One region of the Sodalis sp. RH22 genome, then DNA from elsewhere that is predicted to be linked to it. Evidence: predicted binding sites of a transcription regulator. Region 1 holds the regulator's gene; each other region holds the start of a gene.
What was found. The regulator PhoB, encoded in region 1, activates phosphate uptake and scavenging genes when phosphate is short. The targets are predictions, from matches to a motif close to CTGTCATAAAACTGNCNNAT.
Positions count from the first base shown of each region.

Region 2: ugpB (sn-glycerol-3-phosphate ABC transporter substrate-binding protein UgpB) is a predicted target of PhoB. The motif match lies at 2,189-2,208, and genes of this name have one in related genera.
Region 3: opgB (phosphatidylglycerol--membrane-oligosaccharide glycerophosphotransferase) is a predicted target of PhoB. The motif match lies at 6,039-6,058, and genes of this name have one in related genera.

Region 1 covers NZ_CP178731.1:2,553,987-2,562,205, reverse strand. Annotated here, with positions in the region: gene ACL2XN_RS11760 (AAA family ATPase) at 1-318, opposite strand, end outside; gene sbcD (exonuclease subunit SbcD) at 315-1,628, opposite strand; gene phoB (phosphate response regulator transcription factor PhoB) at 1,840-2,529, shown strand; gene phoR (phosphate regulon sensor histidine kinase PhoR) at 2,554-3,891, shown strand; gene ACL2XN_RS11740 (PstS family phosphate ABC transporter substrate-binding protein) at 3,888-4,826, shown strand; gene ACL2XN_RS11735 (cobalamin-independent methionine synthase II family protein) at 5,077-6,180, shown strand; gene brnQ (branched-chain amino acid transport system II carrier protein) at 6,612-7,931, shown strand; gene proY (proline-specific permease ProY) at 8,003-8,219, shown strand, end outside.
Region 2 covers NZ_CP178731.1:4,181,087-4,189,305, reverse strand. Annotated here, with positions in the region: gene ugpA (sn-glycerol-3-phosphate ABC transporter permease UgpA) at 1-729, opposite strand, end outside; gene ugpB (sn-glycerol-3-phosphate ABC transporter substrate-binding protein UgpB) at 795-2,114, opposite strand; gene livF (high-affinity branched-chain amino acid ABC transporter ATP-binding protein LivF) at 3,728-4,447, opposite strand; gene livG (high-affinity branched-chain amino acid ABC transporter ATP-binding protein LivG) at 4,447-5,226, opposite strand; gene ACL2XN_RS18950 (high-affinity branched-chain amino acid ABC transporter permease LivM) at 5,223-6,494, opposite strand; gene livH (high-affinity branched-chain amino acid ABC transporter permease LivH) at 6,491-7,417, opposite strand; gene ACL2XN_RS18940 (branched-chain amino acid ABC transporter substrate-binding protein) at 7,499-8,219, opposite strand, start outside.
Region 3 covers NZ_CP178731.1:1,910,071-1,918,289, forward strand. Annotated here, with positions in the region: gene ACL2XN_RS08635 (MFS transporter) at 687-2,021, shown strand; gene ACL2XN_RS08640 (TonB-dependent siderophore receptor) at 2,137-4,281, opposite strand; partial or broken gene ACL2XN_RS08645 (helix-turn-helix transcriptional regulator) at 4,600-4,845, opposite strand; gene ACL2XN_RS08650 (nuclear transport factor 2 family protein) at 5,371-5,808, shown strand; gene opgB (phosphatidylglycerol--membrane-oligosaccharide glycerophosphotransferase) at 6,186-8,063, shown strand.

The DNA.
Region 1 (8,219 bases):
TTTGCCCTGCGGGCTGTTTTTCGCCCGGCGCTGGCTCCAGAAGGCGCGATAGCCCACGCCCTTGACCGAAAACTCGACTTCCGCCAGCGATTCGGCGGTCAGCCGGGTCATCAATTCCTGGCCGGGCAACGCGTCCAGGCGGGGCGTGCGGTGATACAGCGCCAGGCAGATGGCGTCAAGAATAGTGGTCTTGCCGGCGCCGGTGGGACCGGTAATGGCAAACAGGCTGGCGCGGTCGAAGGGGTCGGCAGTAAAATCAATTTTCCACTCGCCCCTGAGCGCATTGATGTTTTTCAGCCGCAGCGTCAGGATTTTCACCGGGCGTCTCCTTTGGTTGCGGCATCCGGCGCCGGCGGGTTTTCCGCCGCGGCGCCTTGCTGTACGTCCGCCGTTACCTGGCGATAGAGCAAGCGTATGGCGTCCAGGTTCTCCGGCGCGGGGGAGGGGATCAGCGCCAGGCGCCGCTCAAACACGTCCCCGGCGCTCAGTTCGACCAGCGTTTCCCGTTGCCGGCGCGCCAGTGCCGACAGCCGCTGCTCGCGGTTACGGCGCAACAGCACGATTTCCACCGGCAAATCGGCCGCCAACTGCTGGATACGCTGCTGGATATCATTCAGCCAGGCGTCTGTCACCACCTCGATATCCAGCCAGACGGGCGTGGGCCCCGGGTAATCGCTAAACGAGCGCAACTGCGCCTCGATGTCCGCCAGGTCGCCTTTTATCAGGCGCAGGGCCTGGGTCTCCGGGATCAAAACCGGGGAAATGTCCGCCACGCCCCCGGCGTCGAAACTGACTATATTGATCTGCTTGGGCTGCCCGGTCTCATCAAAACTCAAGGCGATGGGCGAACCGCAATAGCGGATATGCTGCTGTCCGCCCACGCACTGCGGGCGGTGGATATGGCCGAGGGCGATATAATCCGCCGGAGGAAACAGCTGGGCGGGAAACGCGTCCAGGCTGCCGATATAAATATCGCGTACCGAATCGGTGGTGGCGGCGCCCACAGTGGTCAGGTGTCCGGTGGCGATAATCGGCAGCCGGCCGGGCAACTTGGCGCGCAGGGCCAGCGCCCGGTCATATAGCGCCTGGTAATATGCGGCGATGGCGTCCATCAGCGCCCGCTGTTTATCATCCCCCGATTCTCCGGCGCGGCTGGTCAGCACATCCCGCGGGCGTAAAAAGGGGATGGCGCACAGTATCGCCCCCGGCTTTCCACTACGATCGTTCAGTACAAAAACCGGTTGCCCGCCGCTGTCTTCGCGGTCGCCGTCGGCGTTGTCGTCATCGTCCCGGGCGCCGAACCCGCCGCCGGCGATAACCCGGGTATGCATGCAGGCCAGCAGCGCCCGGGATTCGTTCAGTGTCGCCACCGCGTCATGATTGCCCGCCAGTATGATCAGCTGGCAACCGGTCGGCTGCAACGCCACCACGAAACGATTGAACAGTTCGCGGGCATAGCTGGGCGGGGTGCCGGTATCAAAGATATCGCCGGCCACGATCACCGCGTCGATATCCCGTTCTGCCACCTGCGCCACCAGCCATTGCAGGAAGGCGCGGTGCTCCCGGGCGCGGTTTTTGGTGAAAAACGACTGACCCAGATGCCAGTCAGAAGTGTGAATGATCCGCATGACGCTCCAGCCAGAGTGTAAAAGTCAGGGCGAGAGTATAAACCTTACCCCGGGCGATGCCGACGTAAAGCTGTTAATTTGGCAACCCGGGACGAAAAAAAACCGCCATCCGCTATGCTTCTGGCACGATGGGCTGATTTTAATAAATCTGTCATAAAAGTGACGCATAATGCCCGGGCACGTTAACCGCAGAGATTAATGGCAGGAAAAAATGGCAAAACGCATATTAGTCGTGGAAGACGAAGCGCCGATTCGTGAAATGGTGTGCTTCGTACTTGAACAGAATGGCTTCCAGCCCATCGAAGCCGAAGACTACGGCACGGCGGTCAGCCGTATGGCGGAGCCTTATCCGGATCTGGTATTGCTCGACTGGATGTTGCCAGGCGGTTCGGGAATTCAATTTATCAAACATATGAAACGCGAGGTATTGACCCGCGATATTCCGGTCATGATGCTGACCGCGCGCGGCGAGGAGGAAGACCGGGTGCGGGGGCTGGAAGTGGGCGCCGATGATTATATCACCAAACCGTTCTCGCCCAAGGAGCTGCTGGCCAGGATCAAGGCGGTGATGCGCCGTATTTCGCCGATGGCGGTGGAAGATAAGATTGAGCTGCAGGGCTTAAGCCTGGATCCGTCGTCGCACCGGGTAACCTCCAACGAACTGGCCCTGGAGATGGGACCGACCGAATTTAAACTGCTGCACTTTTTCATGACCCATCCCGAGCGGGTATATAGCCGGGAACAGTTGTTAAATCATGTCTGGGGCACTAATGTGTATGTTGAGGACCGGACGGTTGATGTGCATATTCGCCGCCTGCGCAAAGCGCTGGAAACCGGCGGTCACGATCGGATGGTGCAGACGGTCCGCGGCACCGGCTATCGTTTTTCCGCGCGCTATTAGCGCGGTATAAGGGGAGCTCTGCCGGTGCTGGAACGTTTATCCTGGCGTAAGATTTTGCTGGAACTGGGGCTGTTTTGCCTGCCGGCCCTGCTGTTGTCGCTTTTTGTCGGCCACCTGGCCTGGCTGTTGGTGGCGGCGCTGCTGGCCGCGCTGGTGCGCAACTATTATTACCAACTGCGGCTGTCCCGCTGGTTATGGGTCGATCTCCGGCATACGCCGCCGGAAGGGCGGGGAAGCTGGGAACCGCTGTTCTATGGCCTGCATCAGATGCAGTTGCGCCACCGGCGGCGGCGGCGTGAACTGGCGACATTGTTCAAACGCTTTCGCAGCGGCGCGGAAACCTTGCCTGATGCGCTGGTGATGTTGACCGACGACGGCCATATTTTCTGGTGCAACGGCCTGGCGCAGCAGCTGCTCGGGTTTCGCTGGCCGGAAGACAACGGCCAGCATATCCTTAACCTGCTGCGCTATCCCGAATTCAACAGCTATATCCAGGGCCAGTCGTTCGAGCGCCCCTTGACCCTGCTGCTCAATAAGCAACGTTACGTTGAATTCCGCGTGATGCCCTATACCGACGACCAGCTGTTAATGGTGGCCCGCGACGTGACCCAGATGCGCCAGCTGGAAGGCGCCAGGCGCAACTTTTTCGCCAATGCCAGCCATGAACTGCGTACGCCGCTGACGGTGTTGCAGGGATATCTGGAAATGATGAACGACCAGGATATGGATGAAGCCATGCGCGCCAAGGCCATCCACACTATGCAGGATCAGACGCAGCGCATGGAGCGCCTGGTCAAGCAGTTGCTGGTGTTATCCCGTATCGAGGCCGCGCCCCAGGGCGAGGTCAATGAACGCGTCGATATTCCGGCCATTCTCAAGCGCCTGCAGCAAAGCGCCGGGGCGCTCAGCCAGGAACGGCATGAGATCGTGTTCCGGGTTAATGAACAGTTGCTGGTGCGCGGCAATGAGGATCAGCTGCGCAGCGCGATGTCGAACCTGATATACAATGCGGTCATCCATACGCCGCCGGGCACCCGCATCGAGGTGTGCTGGCAGCGTACCGCTGAGGGCGCGCAGTTTCAGGTCAGCGATAACGGGCCGGGCATCGCCCCGGAGCATTTACCGCGCCTGACCGAGCGTTTTTACCGGGTTGACAAAGCCCGTTCGCGCCAGACCGGCGGCAGCGGCCTTGGGCTTGCCATCGTTAAGCACGCGCTCGGCAATCATGACGCCCATCTTGATGTTATCAGCGAGCCGGGCGCGGGTACCCGCTTCTTTTTTACCTTGCCCAACCGGTTGATTGTCCTCCCCGTCCTGGCCGAAAATAACCCCACTTCTCCTTCACGTGTCAAATCCCGATGATAAAAGCTGTAAAAACCCTGGGCTGGCTGCTCTGCCTGCTGTTGACCCTGCCGGCGGCGGCGCGGCCGCTGTCGGTGCTGTCGGGTAGCCTCACCAGCAGCGGTTCCGATACGCTGGCGAATATGATGGCCCTGTGGGCGGCGGATTTCAGACATGACTATCCGGATGTCGGCGTGCAGATCCAGGCGGGCGGATCGGCGACGGCGGCGACGGCGCTGGCCGCGGGCACGGCGCAAATCGGGCCGATGAGCCGCATGATGAACGCGACTGAAATCGCCGCGTTCCAGCGCCATTACGGCTACCCGCCCCTGGCGGTGCCGGTGGCCTTGGATGCGCTGGTGATTATAGTCAACCAGGATAACCCCCTGCCCAGGTTGCGCCTGCGCCAGTTGGACGCCATTTTTTCCATCACCCGCAGCTGCGGCGACGCCCCTGCCGTCACCCGCTGGGGGGAACTCGGCCTAACCGGGCGGTGGGCCGATATGGCCCTGCTGCGCTATGGCCGCAATTCCGCCTCCGGTACCTATGGTTTTTTCCGCCAGCGCGTGCTGTGCGGCGGTGACCTGCTGGCATCAGTCAATGAACTGCCCGGGTCGGCTTCGGTGGCGCAGGCGGTAAGCGCGTCGCGCAACGCCATTGGTTACGCCGGCATGGGGTTTCATACCGCCGGCGTGCGGATCCTGCCGTTAACCGACGAGGCCGGCCGCCAGGTGACGCCGGACGAGTCGGCCTTGCTTAACGGCGACTATCCGCTGGTGCGCTATCTCTATATTTATCTGAATAAGCCCCCTGATACCCCATTGGCGCCGGTCACCGCCGCCTTTATGGACCGTATTTTGTCGCCCCAGGGCCAAAACCTCGCCCGCCAGGGCGGCTACCAGCCCTTGCCTGAACCCATAAGGCTACAGGCGCGCCGGGATATCGGGCTGCAATGAGGTGTGTCGGCAGGGTGGGCCGTCGCCCGCGGGTGATCATGAATAATGTTCAACACGGGTGAATTTTCTTCGCCATGGCGATGCGCCGCCGCGTGCTAGTATGGATGCGGGCATTATAGACGTCCGGATGTCTATATGTCACCGACGGAAACTATTGCCCACCGGGAAAGTTTACATCCTGAACTATTCATTAAATCTTATTATCTTGCGGGCCTTGTCCAGGCCGGCAAAATAACGCCGGAGCTCAAACATGCAAAGAAATACGCCTCCCTTTCGCGCTGATGTGGTGGGCAGTTTATTACGCCCCGAGGCGATTAAACAGGCCCGCAGGCAGTTGCAGCAAGGGGCCATTACTCCCGCGCAGCTGCGTGCCGTCGAGGATACCGAGATCCGCCGGGTGGTGGAACTGCAGCGCGGTCTGGGGCTGCAGGTGGTCACCGACGGCGAGTTTCGCCGCGCCTGGTGGCATTTCGATTTTTTTGAGGGGCTGGACGGGGTGGAAGGCTACGATGTCGACCAGGGTATCCAGTTTTCCGGGGTGCAGACCAAGGCGCGCAGCATTAAGGTCACCGGCAAGGTGGCGTTCCGCCAGCATCCGATGCTGGCGGATTTCCGCTATCTGCGCAGCGTGGCCGGAGACGCGGTGGCTAAAATGACCATACCCAGCCCGAGCGTGATGCATTTTCGCGGCGGGCGCGGCGCCATCGACGCCGGCGTCTATCCTGATCTGGCGGCGTATTTCGCCGATCTGGCCCAGGCCTGGCATGACGCTATCCGCGCCTTTTACGATGCCGGCTGCCGTTACCTGCAGCTTGACGATACCGTGTGGGCTTATCTGTGTTCGACGGACCAGCAGCGCCAGATCCGCGAGCGCGGCGAGGATCCGCGGCAATTGGCGCGCATCTATGCGGATGTGCTCAATCAAGCGCTGGCGGGCAAACCGGACGATCTGGTGGTTAGCCTGCATGTTTGCCGCGGCAATTTCCGCTCCACCTGGATTTCCGAGGGCGGTTATGAGCCGGTGGCGCCTATCCTGTTCGGCGAGGTCAAGGTCGACGCCTTTTTCCTGGAATATGACACCGAGCGCGCCGGCGGTTTTGAACCGCTGCGGTTTATCAAGCCCGGCCGCCAGCAGGCGGTGCTGGGCCTTATCACCTCCAAAACCGGTGAATTGGAAGATCCTGAGGCGGTGCTGGCGCGCTTGCGCGAGGCCACCCGTTATATCAGCCTGGACCAGCTGTGCCTGAGCCCGCAGTGCGGCTTCGCCTCGACGGAAGAAGGCAATAGCCTGACCGAAGCCCAGCAATGGGACAAACTGCGGCTAGTGCTGGATGTTGCGGGCCGCGCCTGGTAACGCCAGCGCCCGGCTATCCCGCCCGCGGCAAAATACCGCGGGCGGGCATGGTCGCCGCGGGTTAAGGGGCGGCCCGGGGGTGCCACCGGTATCCATGCCGTTCTGTTATAGTTAAAAGCGCGTCCCTTCAACTATCTTGTAGCAGAAATTACCCAGGCTATGAAAGTATTCACTGCTTTTAGGGTATTTTTTTGGCTTATCATTCTGCTTTTATCTTCAACTATTGCCTTACCGCGCTTTAAACGTTTAAATTGCGCCGGTTATTGCATGTTTCACGCCGTTTTGCACCCTTTTAGCGCTCCGGTCCCGGCAAACAGGCCATTACGCCATGGCCCGCGAGATATCCCGTTGCTGTTGGTGATGTCATAACCGGCATGAGTCGTCATAGGTTTTACTTATTTTTCGCATCCAGACAGGCATTACATTATTCCATGAGCCAGCGTTTAAGCATCAGAGATATCCTCGCCCTGGGTTTTATGACCTTCGCCTTGTTTGTCGGCGCGGGCAATATCATTTTTCCGCCGATGGTGGGATTGCAGTCAGGCCCTTATGTCTGGTGGGCGGCGGCGGGGTTTCTGATTAGCGCGGTTGGGCTGCCGGTACTGACGGTGATTGCCCTGGCCCGGGTGGGGGGCGGCATTGACGCCCTCAGTTCCCCCATCGGCAGAAAAGCGGGACTGCTGCTGGCCGTGGTATGTTATCTGGCGGTGGGGCCGCTGTTCGCCACGCCGCGCACCGCGACGGTATCCTTCGCCGTGGGGCTGGCGCCGTTTACCGGCCAGGGGGATCTGCCGCTGTTTCTTTACAGCCTGGTCTATTTTGCGCTGGTCATCGCCATCTCGCTCTATCCCGGCCGCTTATTGGATACGGTCGGGCACATCCTGGCGCCGCTGAAAATGATTGCCCTGGCGGTCCTGGGCATCGCCGCGCTGCTGTGGCCGGCGGGCAATCCCATCCCGGCGACCGACGCTTATGCCCATATGCCGTTCTCCAACGGTTTTGTCAACGGCTACCTGACCATGGATACCCTGGGCGCCATGGTATTCGGCATCGTGATTGTCAATGCGGCCCGCTCGCGCGGCGTGAACGACGCCGCGCTGCTGACCCGCTACACCATACTGGCCGGGCTGATAGCCGGCGTCGGGCTGACGGCGGTCTATATCACGCTGTTTAAACTGGGTTCGGGCAGCAGCGTGCTGCTGCCGTCGGCGCAAAACGGCGCCGAAATCCTGCACGCCTACGTCCAGTATACCTTTGGCAATGCGGGCAGCGGCTTTCTCGCCATCCTGATTTTCGTCGCCTGCATGGTGACGGCGGTGGGGCTGACCTGCGCCTGCGCCGAGTTTTTCAGCGAACATCTGCCGCTCTCCTACCGCACGCTGGTGTTTATACTCGGTCTGTTTTCCATGCTGGTGTCCAACCTCGGGCTGAGCCATCTGATCCAATTCTCCATTCCGGTGCTGACCGCGATTTATCCGCCGTGCATCGTGCTTATCCTGCTCAGCTTCACGCTGCGCTGGTGGCGCAGCAGCACCCGGATTATCGCGCCGGCGATGCTGATAAGCCTGGTCTTCGGCTGCGTCGATGCCGTCAAGCTCTCGTCATTCCAGGTCTGGCTGCCCGCGTGGATACAGCACCTGCCGCTGTCGGCCCAAGGCCTGGCCTGGCTGCCGCCCACGCTTACCATCGGTATCCTGGTCGCGTTCTATGATAAATACGCCGCGCATCATAAGGCCACCGTCCGGTTATAACCTTTGCGCGCATTATTCACCGCGGGTCGTCCCGCGGCTATTTTTGACTGAAAAAACAGGGTAAATGGGTCATGCAACAACAACCCTCCGCATTAAAACGGGGTCTTACCACCCGCCATATCCGATTTATGGCCTTAGGTTCCGCCATCGGCACCGGGCTGTTTTACGGCTCCGCCGACGCCATTAAAATGGCCGGCCCCAGCGTGCTGCTGGCGTATATGATTGGCGGCGTGGTGGCGTATATCATCATGCGCGCACTTGGCGAAATGTCGGTACACAGTCCCCATG
Region 2 (8,219 bases), 1.6 Mb from region 1:
CGGCCCGCCGGCGGTTGCCGCGTCGATGACCGGAAAGGTATCGAAAAAAGCGTACACCAGGTTGATGACCAGCAGGAAAAAGCTCACCGGCGTGATAAGCGGCAGCGATAAATCGATAAATCGCCGTACCGGGCCGGCGCCGTCGATGGCTGCGGCCTCCACCAGTGAACGCGGAATGGATTGCAGCGCGGCGAGGAAAAACAAAAAGTTATAGCTTACCTGCTGCCAGATGGAGATCAGCACCACCAGGAACATCGCCTGCCCGCTGTTTTGCGCATGATTCCAGTGATACCCCAGATTATTAAGCAGATAGGCGATAAGCCCCAGCCCGGGGCTGAACAGGAACATCCATAATACCGCAGCCACCGCCGGCGCCACCGCGTAGGGCAATAGCAGCAGCGTCTGGTAAATACGTTTGCCGCGCAGCACATAATCCACCAGCGCCGCCAGCAACAGCGCCACCAGCAGGCCGATGCCGGTCACCAGGCCGCTGAAGATAAGCGTCGTGACCAGGGAATCCAGATAATATTCATCCTGTGTCAGCTGGACAAAATTATCCAGGCCGACAAAGGTATTCTCTATTCCGAACGGGTCCACCCGCTGCACCGAATACCACAGCGCGGTCCCCGCCGGCCAAAGAAAAAAAATCGCGGTAATCACCAACTGCGGCAGCACCAGAAGATAGGCCAGCCAGCGTTGTTTGAATCCGCGATGGGGCGCGATAGCCATAAACAACCCAACCCGCAATGCAAAAATGTACCCGCCGCACGGCGCGGCGGGTCGCCAACTGAGGTTTACTTCAGCGATTGTTCAAACCGGCGCAGCAACTGGTTGCCGCGTTTAACCGCGCTGTCCAGGGCCTCCTGAGGCGTGGCCTTGCCGGTCCAGACGCGTTCCAGCTCTTCGTCCACCACGGTGCGGATTTGCTGCATATTGCCCAACCGCATGCCTTTGGTGAACGGCAACGGCGGTTTATTCAGCATCTGGCGGGTGGCGATATCGGCGCCGGGGTTTTTGTCATAAAAACCCTGGGATCGGGTCAGCTCATACGCGGCGGTGGTGATGGGCAGGTAACCGGTTTTCTGATGCCACTCGGCGGCGATATCAGGCTGGGCAAGGAACTGCAGGAACTCCGCCACCCCTTTATAGGTCGCGTCATCCTTACCGCTCATCACCCACAGGCTGGCGCCGCCGATAATGGCGTTTTGCGGCGCGTTCTTCACGTCGGCGTCATACGGCATCATACCCACGCCGTAATTAAACTTGGCATACTGGCGAATCGCGGCCAGGGAGCCTGACGAGGCGGTGGTCATGCCGCATGAGCCGTTGTAAAACTTCTCGGTGGACTCGTCCTTACGGCCGAAATAGCTGAAATCCCCTTTCTTGTTCATGTCCGACAGCAATTGGATATGTTTCACCTGCTCGGGCTTATTAAAAATCAGCTCCGCGTCGTTGCCGGCAAAGCCGTTATCCTTGGTCGCCACCGGCAGGCCATGCCAGGCGCTGAAGTTCTCGATTTGGATCCAACCCTGCCAGCCGCTGGCATAACCGCATGCCATACCGCTGGCGCGCAGTTTAGCGGCCGCCGCGGCCAGTTCCTGCCAGGTTTGCGGGGCATGTTCCGGATCCAGTCCGGCTTTTTTAAAGGCGTCCTTGTTGTAATACAATACCGGGGTCGAGCTGTTGAAGGGTTGGGACAGCAGATGCCCGGTCTTACTGTCGCTGTAGTAGCCGGAAACGGTGGGCACAAACGCCGACTCGTCATTCTTGATGCCGGCCTGTTCAAACACCTGGTACACCGGCTTATAGGCCTTGCTGGCCATCATGGTGGCGGTGCCGACTTCATACACCTGCAAAATCGCCGGCGCGGTGCCGGTACGGAATGCCGCGATGCCCGCCGTCAGGCCCTGCTCGTAATTCCCCTTGTACACCGGCACGACATGATAATCAGGATGCGTCTGGTTAAAGCGCGCGGCCAGGGAATCCACCTCGGTGCCCAGCACGCTATCCATTGAATGCCAGAAAGGAATTTCGGTCACTGCCTGGGCGCTGGTGCTCACGGCCAGCGTCAACGCCACGCTTAAGGCGGCGATACGAATTGAGTGCTTCAACATGCCATGCTCCTGAATGCCGGAAAAGTTCATCGGCCTGTAACATGACATGCTGAAATGACAGAAAAATAACACCCTTATGACAGCGGGGTGACAGCGCGCGGCGAATTCTCCGCCCAGCGCGTCGCCAGGCGGGCCTGACGGTGTCAAAATTAACCGGCGAGTCGGCTTAACGCCCTTAATTCCCAGCGGGAAAGCCTGCCGATGGGGGCGAAGCGGCAGTATCAGTTCACCGGAGCGCACCCCGGCGCGGCAGGCCCGCTGCGCTTTGAGCTTACAGGCGGGCCGGCAAGCATCACAATGAATCTGCTGGCTGCTGGCGACTGACGGCGGGAGGCGGGAGGCGGGGAGGTTTATGTCGTTTCGGAGAAGGTTTCGCTTGCCGTGCGTTCGGCGGTTATATGGAATGCCGGGTGCCGGCAAGCGACAAAGAGGCCGTACCGCGACGGCCTCCTTGACCTCCGCGCGCCCGGCAGGTCGCGCGTCGCTGCGCGATGCCTTCCGCCGCCCATGCCCCCGTGATGCACCGGCCCGGTATGCGCTCCCGGCGCTACCGGGCCTTTCGCCGCTCCCGGCGGCTCATGCCGGGGTCACAGGCGCCGTCAGCGCGCTTTATGCCGGTCCCCATGTCGCTGTTCGCACCGCATATTATGAAACAACAGCGGCGCTGATGCTTGGGATAAGGTCTGGCGCCGGGATACGGTTAACCATTACAGAATGCAACGGGTCTGGAATGCCGCTGACATAGCGAAAAGCAGGCATACCGAAAGAGACTTATCAGTCATGCAGTCATGCAGTTATGCAGTTATGCAGTTATGCAGTTATGCAGTTATGCAGTTATGCAGTTATGCAGTTATGCAGTTATGTAGTTATGCAGTTATGACATATGACATTCATCATTCAATTTTGAGTTTTGAGTTTTGAGTTTTGAGTTTTAACATTAAGCATTACGCTTTCAGCCATTAGCCATCAGCCTGTAAACATTAGCGCAAAACGAATACTGAGACCTTTCCCGGTAAGCGCATACCGCTAAGGACCCCAAAACGCTGTTTTGCTGGCAGGCGATGGTGTTGACGTGGTGCCGGCATAGAGTGCGCCGGCGGCGCACGTCACGGCTGGATGAGCCGCCGGGAGCGGCGAAAGCCCGGGCTGCGCCGGGAGCGCATGCCGGGCGGTCCACAAGCCGGGATGGGTGATGCCGGGCACCGCGCAGCGGCGCACGATCTGCCGGACGCGCGGAGGTCAAGGAGGCCGTCGCGGTACGGCCTCCTTGTCGCTTGCCGGCACCCGGCACGACATAAAATAGCCGAACGCATGGCAAGCGAAGCCCTCGCCGCGGCAACATAAACCTCACCCGCAAGTGTCAGCGAAACCCCAGCCGCGGCAACATAAACCTCCCCGCAAGCATCAGCCAAGCCCTCGCCGCGGCAACATAAACCTCACCCGCAAGCATCAGCCAAACCCTCGCCGCGGCAACATAAACCTCCCCGCAAGCGTCAGCCAAACCCTCACCGCGGTAACATAAATCTCCCCGCAAGCATCAGGCCAAACCCTCGCCGCGGCAACATAAACCTCCCCGCAAGCATCAGCCAAACCCTCGCCGCGGCAACATAACCTCACCCGCCCAGATAAGCGCTGCGCACCGCCTCGTTCGCCAGCAACGCCTCGCCGCTATCCTCCAGCACCACATGGCCGTTTTCCAACACATAGCCGCGGTCAGCCAGTTTCAGCGCCTGGTTCGCATTCTGCTCCACCAGGAAAATGGTCATCCCCTCCTGACGCAACTGCTCGATGGTATCGAATATCTGCTGGATAATAATCGGCGCCAGTCCCAGCGAAGGCTCATCCAGCAGCAGCAATCGCGGCTGGCTCATCAACGCCCGCCCAATGGCCAGCATCTGCTGCTCGCCCCCGGACATGGTGCCCGCGCGCTGCACACGACGCTCATACAAACGCGGGAAAAGCTCGAACACCCGCTTAATCCGCTGCTGATACTGCGGACGGTCGGCAAAGAACCCCCCCATCGCCAGGTTCTCTTCCACCGTCATCCGCGAAAACACCCGCCGCCCTTCCGGCACGATGGCAATCGAGGCACGCATGATCCGCGCCGTCGGCCAATCGGTAATATCGCCGCCCTCAAACATAATCCGGCCCTTGGAGGCGCGCGGATCACCACACAGCGTACCCAACAACGTGGTTTTGCCGGCGCCGTTGGCGCCGATAAGCGTCACGATCTCGCCCGGATTAATATGCAGGCTCACCTCATGCAACGCCTGGATTTTACCGTAATGCGCCGACACCCGGTGCAATGACAGCATAGCGGTATCCTGAGTCATCAGGCCTCTCCCAAATAGGCCCGAATCACGTCCGGGTTACTGCGAATCTCGGCGGGCGTACCCTTTGCCAACGGCATGCCCTGGTTAACCACATAAATGCGATCGGAAATACCCATCACCAACTTCATATCATGCTCAATCAATAACACCGATACATTATGCTGTGACCGCAGTTCGGCAATCAGCAGGTTCAGCTCGGCGGTCTCATTCGGGTTCAGGCCGGCCGCCGGTTCATCAAGCATCAGCAGCGACGGGCGCGTCACCATGCACCGGGCAATCTCCAGCCGGCGCTGCTGGCCATAGGCCAGATTACCCGCCTGACGGTTAGCCAACTCCAGTAAACCCACGCGGTCAAGCCAGGCGCCGGCATAATCCTGCGCCTCGGCTTCCGCCTGGCGGAAGGCGCGGGTTTTCAGCAAGCCGGCAAATACGCCGCTTTTAAGATGCTGATGCTGCGCCACCAGCAGGTTTTCGATTACCGTCATTTCCCGGAATAAGCGCACATGCTGGAAGGTACGCACCACCCCCATACGGGCGATGGTTTGGCCCGGAAGCCCTTCCAGATGCTGATCGCGCAGCATGATAGTGCCGCCGGTGGGACGATAAAACCCGGTCAGGCAGTTAAACACCGTCGTTTTACCGGCGCCGTTGGGGCCGATCAGCGACACGATTTCGCCGGGGAATAATTCCAGTTCAACCTGGTTAACCGCCAGCAGACCGCCAAAACGCATGGTCAACGCCTTAACGGATAACAGGGGCTGCAATGCCGTGGACGTCATGCCTGCGCTCCTTTACCGGTCTTCATTTTCATCTGCGGACGTTTCATCGGCAACAGGCCCTGCGGTCGCCAGATCATCATCAGCACCATCAACGCGCCCAACAGCAGCATGCTGTACTGGTTCAGGTCACGCATCAGCTCGCGGGACACCACCAGCAGGATGGCCGCCAGGATCACCGCGAACTGCGACCCCATACCGCCCAACACCACAATGGCCAGCACAAAGGCGGATTCGACGAAGGTAAACGACTCCGGGCTGACAAAACCCTGGCGCGCGGCAAACAGCGTCCCGGCAAAACCGGCGAACGCCGCGCTGATGGTAAAGGCGGTCAGTTTGATACGGGTCGGGCTCAGGCCCAGCGAACGACAGGCGATTTCATCCTCGCGCAGCGCCTCCCAGGCCCGGCCCAGCGGCATGCGCAGCAGACGGTTTATCACAAACAAGGTTAAAATCACCAACAGCAGCGCCACCATATATAAAAAGATAATCCGGTCGCTGGGGTCGTAGGTCAGGCCAAAAAAGTTATGGAAGGTGTCCCAACCGCCGTCGCGCGGGCTGCGGTTAAACTCCAGGCCAAAAAAGGTGGGTTTCGGGATCTGGCTGATCCCGTTCGGCCCGCCGGTTATCTCGGTATTGTTAAGCAGCAGGATACGGACGATCTCGCCAAATCCCAGGGTAACGATGGCCAGATAATCGCCGCGCAGGCGCAGCACAGGAAAACCCAACAACAGGCCAAAACCGGCGGCGACCAGCCCCGCCAGGGGCAGGCTTTCCCAAAAACCCAGGCCGCAGTAATGATTCAGCAACGCATAGGTATAGGCGCCGATGGCATAGAATCCGCCATAGCCCAGTACCAGCAGGCCGGATAATCCCACCACCACGTTCAACCCCAGGCCCAGCATCACATAGATAAGCGTCAGGGTGGCGATATCCACCGTGCCGCGCGATACCAGGAACGGCCAGGCGATGGCGGCCAGGATCATTACCAGCGCGAGCCATTTCTGGCGCGGCGTGGAGCCGTCAAAGCTCGGCAATACCCAGGACGGCCCGCTGATTTTTTTCAGGCTATGCTGGAAAACCGGCCGCAACAGCTGGAACACGAACACCACCGCGCAGCCGGCACCGATCCAATACCAGCGTACCGCACCGGCGTTATGCACCACCAGGTGGGTACCGTCCAGGCTCAGGCGCATACCCATCATAAAGGCGGCCAGCACCAGCAGCATAAACGCGCAGAACAGCGCGTTTAATAAATGGTTGATCTTCATACCTTCTCAACCTCCGGACGGCCCAGGATGCCGGTGGGCAGCACCAGCAACACCACGATAAGCAACGCGAACGAGACCACGTCTTTATATTCGCTGCTCAGGTAGGCCGAGGTCAGCGCCTCTGCTACCCCCAGGATCAACCCGCCCAGCATCGCGCCGGGAATGCTGCCGATACCGCCCAACACCGCGGCGGTAAACGCCTTCATGCCGGCCATGAAGCCGATATAGGGGTTGATGACGCCATAAAACTGGCCCAGCAGCACGCCGGCCACCGCCGCCATCGCCGCGCCAATCACAAAGGTCAGTGAAATAACCCGGTCGGTGCTGATGCCGAGCAGGCTGGCCATTTTCAAATCTTCCGCGCAGGCGCGACAGGCGCGGCCCATGCGTGAATAACGAATAAACAACGTCAGGGCCAGCATGGCGACAAAGGTCACCGCCCAGATGGTAAATTGCATGGTGCTGATGCTGGTGACAAAACCATTGCTTTCGCCCAGCACCCATTGGCCGCTGGCCAGGCTCGGCAGCGCCAGATCCCGCGAACCCTGCGTCAGGCTAACGTAGTTTTGCAGGAAAATAGACATGCCGATGGCGGAAATCAGGGCAATCAGGCGCTTGGAGGAGCGTACCGGCTTATAGGCCACCCGTTCTATGCTCCAGCCGTAGGCGCTGGAAATCACGATGGCGGCGATAAACCCGGCGCCGATCAGCAGCCAGCCGGCGTCGATGCCCATCATCATCAGCGCGGCAATAACAATAAAGGAGACATAACTGCCGATCATATAGACTTCGCCGTGGGCGAAGTTAATCATGCCGATAATGCCGTAAACCATGGTGTAGCCAATGGCAATCAATGCATAGGTGCTGCCCAACGTCAGGCCGTTGAACAACTGCTGCATAAAATAAAGGAACTGCTCGGACATACCTTAACCTTCGAAGCCGCTCCCGGTGACGCGAGGCCAACGGGAGCGGCGATATTTTTTTAACCAGGGAGGAACGGCAGATTATTTAATCGGTGTGGAAGTACCGTCTGCGTGCCATGTAAATACGCCGAACTCAAATCCTTTCAGATCGCCCTTCTCATCCCAGCTCAATGGACCCATAACGGTTTCCACGGTCCTGGCTTTCAGGTCCTTGACGATATCGGCCGGTTCCATGCCGGCGCTTTCCATACCGGCCGCCAGGGACTGTACCGCCGCATAGGTAGTCCAGACGAACGGACCGGTGGGATCGAGCTTTTTCGCCTTCAGCGCGGCGACTATCGGCTGGTTGGACGGTACCTGATCATAACGCTTCGGCAGGGTCACCAGCATGCCTTCGGAGGCGGCGCCGGCGATGTTGGATAACGAGGAATTGCCTACCCCTTCCGGCCCCATGAATTTGGTGGTCAGTCCGGCCTGTTTAGCCTGGCGCAGGATTTGCCCCATTTCCGGGTAATACCCGCCGAAATAAACGAAATCAACGTTCTCTTTCTTCAGGCGCGCCACCAGGGTTGAGAAATCCTTATCACCGGCGGTGATCCCTTCGAACAGCACCACGTTGCCGCCATTTTTCTTCAGGCTGTCCTGTACCGAACGCGCCAGACCCTCGCCGTACTGCTGTTTGTCGTGAACCACGGCGATGCGTTTAGGTTTGACCGCGTCAAGGATGTATTTCGCGGCGGTCGGCCCCTGATCGGAGTCCAGGCCGGTGGTACGCATAATCATCTTATAGCCGCGCGTGGTC
Region 3 (8,219 bases), 640 kb from region 1:
CCCGTAAATCACGCCTGTTTCCTGCGGCTAACGCGCCGGGGGAAACAGGCTGCCCGGTTCATTCCCCCCGCGGATTCACCGTGCGCCGACCGTTGACCGCGCCTGCGCTTATTGCCGATATCAGCGTGATAATTACCGGTGTTTTTAAATTAAAACGGCATTTCATTATTATGAATATGAATAATGCCGTGCTTTGCCGCACGGAGAATATCCACGCCATTACAAATTTAGTTTAATTTATCAACTAATCGTGGAATACTAACCCGGCCGAAAAAGGGATGCCGCAGTTGGGCAAAAACATCTCTCTCCATAATTTTTTAATTTATTATGCGGCGAAATACCTATAAATTGTGATCACCATCGCAATATTAAAATTAAAAATTATCTAAAACCCATATTTATGATCCACCGCACAGACTCCATGTTCCCACAAAAATAGTCCTAATCCCGGCTCTAATATTGGTCATTTGCATAATGACTTACCCTGGCGCCATTTTTATACTGCCTGCTCAAATTACGGATGGCGATTGATACCTCTTCTTTTTTACGTATCGCGCCGATACCCATTCAACGTATACCCAGTCCCCTACCGACAGACAGTATTTTAATTATGAGGCCTATGGCGGCGGCGACAATTCGCCGGGAATAAATGCCTTAGGCGCGCAGCGTTAACGCGGAGACATCGTATGGCAATCGAGTCCACTTTGGACCAAAAAGGCAGGACCCACGTACGTTATGTGGTGCTGTTATTTATATTTATTATTACGGCGGTTAACTATGCCGACCGGGTTACCCTGTCGATAGCCGGCACAGCGGTGTCCCACGATTTGGGGCTGGATGTGGTCAACCTGGGCATGATTTTTTCATCGTTCGGCATCGCCTATCTGTTGATGCAAATCCCCGGCGGCTGGCTGCTTGACCGGTTCGGGTCGATTAAAGTCTATAGCTACAGTTTGTTTTTCTGGTCATTGTTCACCCTGCTGCAAGGATTCGTCGGGGTGCTGTCGGTGCCGATGGCGGTCTTTTCGCTGTTTATGCTGCAGTTCCTGCTGGGCTTCGCCGAAGCCCCGGCTTTCCCGGCCAATGCCCGTATTGTCGCCGCGTGGTTCCCGGCCAAGGAGCGCGCCACGGCGTCGTCGATTTTCAACGCCGCGCAGTATTTTTCCCTGGCGATTTTTTCGCCTTTCCTGGGCTGGCTGGTCTATGCGTGGAGCTGGAAACACGTCTTTACCGTCATGGGCGTCATCGGTTTTATCCTGACGTTTCTGTGGATAAAATTTGTCCATAACCCGTTTGAATCCCCCTACGCGTCGCGCGCCGAGCTGGATTATATCGAGCAGGGCGGCGGCGTGGTCAATATGGACAGCAAAAAGGCGAAGGATAACGGACCGAAATGGAACTACGTTAAGCAACTGCTCACCAGCCGTATGATGCTGGGCATCTTTTTCGGCCAGTATTTCCTCAACACCATTACCTGGTTCTTCCTGACCTGGTTCCCCATCTATCTGGTGCAGGAAAAAGGGATGAGCATCCTTAAGGTAGGCATCATCGCCTCCATTCCGGCGTTATGCGGTTTTGTCGGCGGTATTTCGGGCGGCGTGGTGTCGGATTTCCTGCTTAAGCGCGGCTGTTCGCTTACCTTTGCCCGCAAGGCGCCGATCGTGTTCGGCATGCTGCTCGCATCCAGCATGATCCTTTGCAACTACACCGATAATACGGTGCTGGTGGTGGCGCTGATGGCGCTGGCATTCTTCGGTAAAGGCTTCGGCGCGCTGGGCTGGCCGGTGATTGCGGATACCGCGCCGAAAGAGGTGATCGGCCTGTGCGGCGCCATCTTCAACGTGTTCGGCAATGTCGCCTCCATCGTCACCCCGTTGCTGATTGGTTTTCTGGTCAAGAATCTGCACTCGTTTAACAGCGCGCTGATTTTTGTCGGCTGCTCGGCCATTATGTCGATGCTGTGCTATTTGCTGGTGGTGGGTAAAATCCAGCGGCTGGTGCTGAAAAACGTTCCGGCGTAATCCTGTATAGGGGCGGGCGGGAAACCCGCCCCCCCTCATCTGCCTATTTTACCTCTCCCCTCCCCCTTGACGCGCCTGGACATCCTTTCCCCGGCCCGTGCCTTTTGCCTGTTGATCAGAAATCGTAGCCCACGGTGGCCACCAGCGAGCGCTCCGCGCCCCAATAGCAATAGCCGGTGCCATAACAGGCCGCCACGTATTTCCGATCGGTGAGGTTATTGGCGTTAAGCTGCACATAGGCCCCCTTCCACTGCGGGTTCCAGGCGGCAAGATCGGCGCGTAGCGAAACATCCAGCAGGGTCACCGACGGCACGCGCCGCGTGTTTTCATTATCTGCCCACTGCCGGCCGATATAACGCACCCCGCCGCCCAGGTTGATGCCGTAATCCGCCTGGTACTGCGCCCAGAGCGACGCCATCTGATCCGGCGTGACATAAGGCGTGTTGCCGTCGTTGCCGTCCACGGCGTCCCTGAAGCGTACCCGGTTATAGGTATAGCCGGCTATGCCGGCCAGACGCTCGGTGAGCTGCGTGCGGGCCTCCAGTTCAATCCCCTGGGAATGTACCTTGCCCGCCGGGACATAATAGCTGCCCTGCACGATACGGTTGGCCACATCTTTTTGCGTCAGGTCGTAAATCGCCAGGGTATACAGCGACGAAGTACCGGGGGGCTGGTATTTTATCCCGGCTTCGTACTGCTCGCTGGTGGTCGGTTTCAACAGGTTGCCGTCGGCGCCGGACAAGGCCTGCGGCGTGACGGCCTGGCTAAAGCTGACATAAGGCGAAATGCCGCTGTCAAAGGCATACAGCAGCGACCCGCGGCCGCTGATATGATCGTCCTGGCGCCGGTAGGTGGTGTCGGTATTGAACGTGGTATTTTTGGCCACGATGCGATCGTAGCGCCCGGACAGATCCAGGTGCCATTTATCCAGCGTCATCTCATCTTGCAGATAGACCCCGCTTTGTGAGTAGCGGCGTTTGGCATCGACGCGCGTGACGCCCGGCACGGTCAGGCCGTAGTCGGTGAACAGCCCCGGGCCGCCGCTGACGCCGGTGAGCGCATTGAGCGGGGTGGCGTAGGCGCTGTCGTCCCACAGGTCGTTGGTATATTCATGGTATTCACCGCCCAGCACCACTTTATGCTGTAGGTCGCCGGTGCTGAAATCGGCCACCAGCTGGTTATCCATGGCGTAAGCGGCAAGCGAGGACGATTCGCCGGAATAATAGCGGTTAAGCAATGTACGATCGCTGTTCCAGCCAATCTGGTAAACCTGCTGCTGGTCGACGTTGGCATGGGTATAACTGCCGTTGGAGCGGATTGACCAGACGTCGTCGATGCTATGGTCGAATTCATAGCCGTAGATTTGCTGGCGGCGCTTAAAGGTATTCAGGCTGCTTTCGCCGTCAAAAAACCCGCGGTCCAGCTTGGCGCCGCTGCTGGCGTACAGGCTGCCGTCCGCCGGCACCGCGCTGTGATAACCGCCCGACGGATCTTTTTGCAGATAGGCTTTTAACAGCAGCGACGTGTTGCCGTCCGGCTGCCATAACAGCGACGGCGCGATGGCATAGCGTTCCTCGCGCTGGTGATCGTACTGGGTATCGCTATGGCGCGTGATGCCCGTCAGGCGGAACGCCCATTGATCGCTGACGGCGCCGGTATAGTCGAACGCCGCGCCGGTGGTGGCGTTATTGCCGGCCATCAGCTTGATATGCCCTTCGCTGGCAAAACGGGGGCGTCTGGACGTCATCATCACCAGGCCGCCGGGAATGGTCTGGCCGTAAAGCGCCGACGACGGACCGCGAATCACATCGACGCGCTCCAGGAACCAGGGATCGATTTGCAGGTTGTTATAGCTGCCGCCGTCGCTCATCAACCGCAGGCCGTCCAGGAAGGTATTATTGGTATCGCCGCCGTGGAATCCGCGCAGGGAAACGGTCTCGTAGCGGGTCGCGCCGCCGGCGAAGTTGGTAAATACCCCCGGCGTATAATTCAACGCGCTGTTCACCGTCAGGGCGGCCTGATCGTCCATTTGCCGGCGCGTCACCACCGACACCGACTGGCCGGTGGTAATCAGCGGCTGATCGGTTTTGGTCGCTCCGCGGCTGGTGTTGGCTGTGTAGCCCCGGGTCGGCGCATCGGCGCTGTCGGCCGTCTGGGCCGCGGTAACCACCAGGGTATCCTCGGCATAGGTGAATAACGGCGCCGCGAAAGCGAGTGAACACAGCAGAGTGGAACGTGTTAAGCGCAAGACCCTTCTCATTATATCTTTCCATTGACAGGTGAATGAAATTGAAACTAAATGAGAATTATTATCTTTCTTATTTATTGATTCAAGAAATAATTTAACACATTTAAGGAATTGGCCGGAACGGCAAGGCTTACGCGGGGCGGGATGGCGGCTGCGAGACGTTGCTACGCCTCGATACGGCAATGGAAAGGGTTAGTCTAAGATGGCCTGGCGGCGGTAGGCTTAACCCCGTTTTTGCCAGTCGGCAGCGTCTTTTTCTTCTTTTTCTTCTTTTTCTTCTTTTTCTTCTTCTCCTTCATTCGACGCCAGACGCATATTGGCCGATGCCGCGTGCGAGACATACAGCGCCAGCAGCGCGGCGGCAAACTCATCGTCCAGCGTGTAGAAATAGCATTCGGGTACGTTCAGGATGCGGGCAAACGCACAGCAGGTTTCAAAATTGGGACGATATATCCCATTTTCATACTGACTAATTCTGGAACGGGCGGTGGACTCATCGATGCCAGCCATGACCGCCAGCTTTTCCTGTGTCAGCTGGGCCCTGTGCCGGGCTTCTTTCAGGCGTTTTGGAATCATCTTCAAATATGAGTAAAGTTAGCTTGATAATCTGTTTAGCATCACTTAACATCAGAGTTGTTTAGAATAACTAAACACTTTATAAGAATAGAACACACATCAGGGTGAGGGCCGGCAATTGCCGGCCTGATTTTGTGCTGTGTGTAACGCCATCATTCCACTCAGTAAATTTCCCCTGCCCCGCAAAAATCCCGTGCTTTTAATAATTTCCGAGTTTTTTGATCTTTTCTGATTGCTATGACCGCCACGCAATGTCAATCAGGGGTTTACACCCGGTGGCACAGATTGCCGTGGTAGTAATAATTTATTAATGCCAAAAATTGTGAGTTTAATCACATTGAAACGCTTGCCGCCATCCCGCACAATGTTCCGCGGACAATTGCTTGAGATAATTTCAAAACAATGTTTTATTAAAAATAAATAAAAACTATTTTTTTTGAAATACATGAGATCAGTCACAACGGTAACCTCATGAAATTGGTTAGCATTGCCCCTCTTTAACGATGTCACTGGTAAGGAATAACCATGTATAAAATTGCAGGCGCGGCCCTTCTTTCATTGCTGTTGAGCAGCAGCTGTTTCGCCCAAAGCGCCGATGCCACGGCGGTAACCAAGGCGGTGGAAACCATGCGTCAGGCCATGGTCAGCGCCAAGAAAGCCGATCTGGAGAAAGTGGGCGCGCCGACGCTGAGCTACGGCCACTCCAGCGGTAAAATCCAGAACAACGCCGAATTTGTCGATGCCATCGTCACCGGTCAATCCAAATTCCTGACGCTGGATCTCAAAGACCAAACCGTGCAGGTCGACGGCGACGTGGCCATCGTCAGGCATATCCTGCAGGCGAAAACCGCAGACGGCGGCAAGCCGGGCGAAGTGAAAATCGGCGTCATGCAGGTATGGCAGAAAAATGCGGCGGGCGCCTGGAAGCTCCTGGCGCGCCAGGCCTATTCATTGCCTAAATAAACCCCTGCCAGCGCGGCTCTCGGATATGAGGGCCGCTGCGTCGTTTTCCCCGCGCCCACCGGGCTTTCCGCTGTAAAAAAAATGTAACTTTTTGTCAACGCAAAAAGAATTCATCTCCTGCTTTTTAGCCGAGCGGTGAAGTTTTACTGTTTTAAATCAATTGATTAAAAAAATAATTTCTTGTATTTCGCCGTTCAATTCTTTTTACCCGCACCACCCGCCGGCGCGGCTTGTCACAAAACGGTAATGAAATCTCGCGCCGTAGCGGATTAATTGCTATACAGATAACTATCACCCATCCCTTACCGGAAGACCGCCTTGAAACGCTGCTGCTATAGCCGGAGGTATTTCCCTTACTGCCCGATGGAGGGAGAACAATGTCAGCGGAAACCCTGTCGATAGTATTATTTATAGCGGCGGTTATTATTTATTCAACGAAAGCCAAAAAAAATAAATATTTGTTTTCATTAGTGCTGTTTGTTTTAGGTATTTATATTCTGCTTAATTTAGTCAGGGTCGCCAGTAATTACTTTACCGGCGCCGGCATCAATGATTCGGTGCTGTATACCCTGACCAGCAGTTTAACCGGCGCCGGATTAGGCAAGTACATCCTGCCCTTTGCCGGTTTCATCCTGGCTTCCCTGCTGGTGTTCAGCCTGATGTCATGGCTGTTGCTATTCAGAAAAGCCGGCGGCGGCCGTACGGCTTACGGCCTGCTGGCTCTCGTTTTGGCCGTGGTCGCCGTGATTGCCACGCCGGCCAGCGGTGAAATTGCCGGCCTGGTTAAATCCCAGTTGGCAAGCGGCGATACGGACTTTAATACCTATTACAGAACCCCGTCCAAAACACTGGCGAAAGACAGCCCCAACCTTATTTATATCTATGCCGAAAGCCTGGAAAGAACCTATTTCGATCAGGACGCCTTTGCCGGTTTAACCACCGAGCTTAACAGTCAGAAAAACGATGCTATAGATTTCAGCAATACTACCCAATTGCCCGGCACCGGCTACACCATTGCCGGAATGGTGGCGTCGCAGTGCGGCATTCCGTTATTCGCCCCCTTTGACGGCAATGCCTCAAGTTCGTTATCGACCTTTTACCCCCATGATATTTGCCTGGGCGATATACTGCAGGCTTCCGGTTACGATACCTATTTTTACCAGGGGGCCGATATGGCGTTTGCCGGTAAAGGCCTGTTCCTGAAGTCCCATGGTTTTGAGCATATCTATGGTTTCCAGGAGCTTAAGGGACTGGTCAAGGATCCCGACTACCGCAACGAGTGGGGCTGGTATGACGATACCCTGCTGGATCTGGTCTATGATAAATTTATTGCGCTGTCGCAACAAAAACAGCGGTTTGCCTTATTTGCGCTGACCGTCGACACCCATCATCCGGACGGATATATTTCGCGATCCTGCACCAATCGCTCCTATGCGTATGACAATATGGAAAACAGCTCCCTAAGCGCCGTGGCCTGCAGCCAGGAGCATATCGCGGGGCTTATCAAAAAAATCCGCGCATCGGGCTATTTCAAAAACACGGTGATCGTGGTGTCTTCCGATCACCTGGCCATGAACAATACCGCCTATGATATTTTAAATCAGCACGACAGAAAGGATCTGTTCTTTATCCTGCGCGGCGACAAGGAGCAGCCCCAGGTCAGTAATGTCAAGCGCAGCACGCTGGATAACGGCGCGACTGTATTGGATGTGCTGGGGGGCGATAACTATATCGGCCTGGGCCGGAGCAGTTTATCCTCCACATCGTTATCAACCTATTTTTTAAATCTCGATGATAAGATAACCGCATGGATACCGGATGTTATCCGGCAGTGGGATTTCCCGACCAAGATAAAAAAATATAAAATTGATGTAAATGCCAAAACCATCGGCTTTTCCGGCGTTCAATTTAAAATACCGTTGATTTTAAAAATTGATAAAAATAATATTGAGCCGATGTTCGACGTGTATTTATCCGCACCGTTAAAACAGCAATTGGCGAAATTGAATGCCCGGGATAAATTTTTATGGATTGATGACTGTAATAAAATGGCCGATATTTGGGATCCATCGCTGAGCCAGGTAACCAATTATTGTGTCGCCGTCGGCAACCTGAGCACCCAGCCGAACATCGTTAAAATCGACTCCGACGTGTATCGCGGCAAGGTGTCGTTCAAAAAACTGCCGCAGGGCGATGAGGCGCAGTTTGAGCAGACCGTCGGCAGACTGAACTTATCCGCTCCCGCGACCAATTAACCCCCTGGCACCGGACGGGGGTTGCAGCGCCGGTGATAGCGCCCGCCGGTTTAGCCTGCCGCCCCTGTCCCGGCGATAAAATGCCGCAGCGATGGTTATTTATTAAACATCCTCATGCTGCGGTTTGATAAAATATCCCGCGCCACCGGCTTCAAT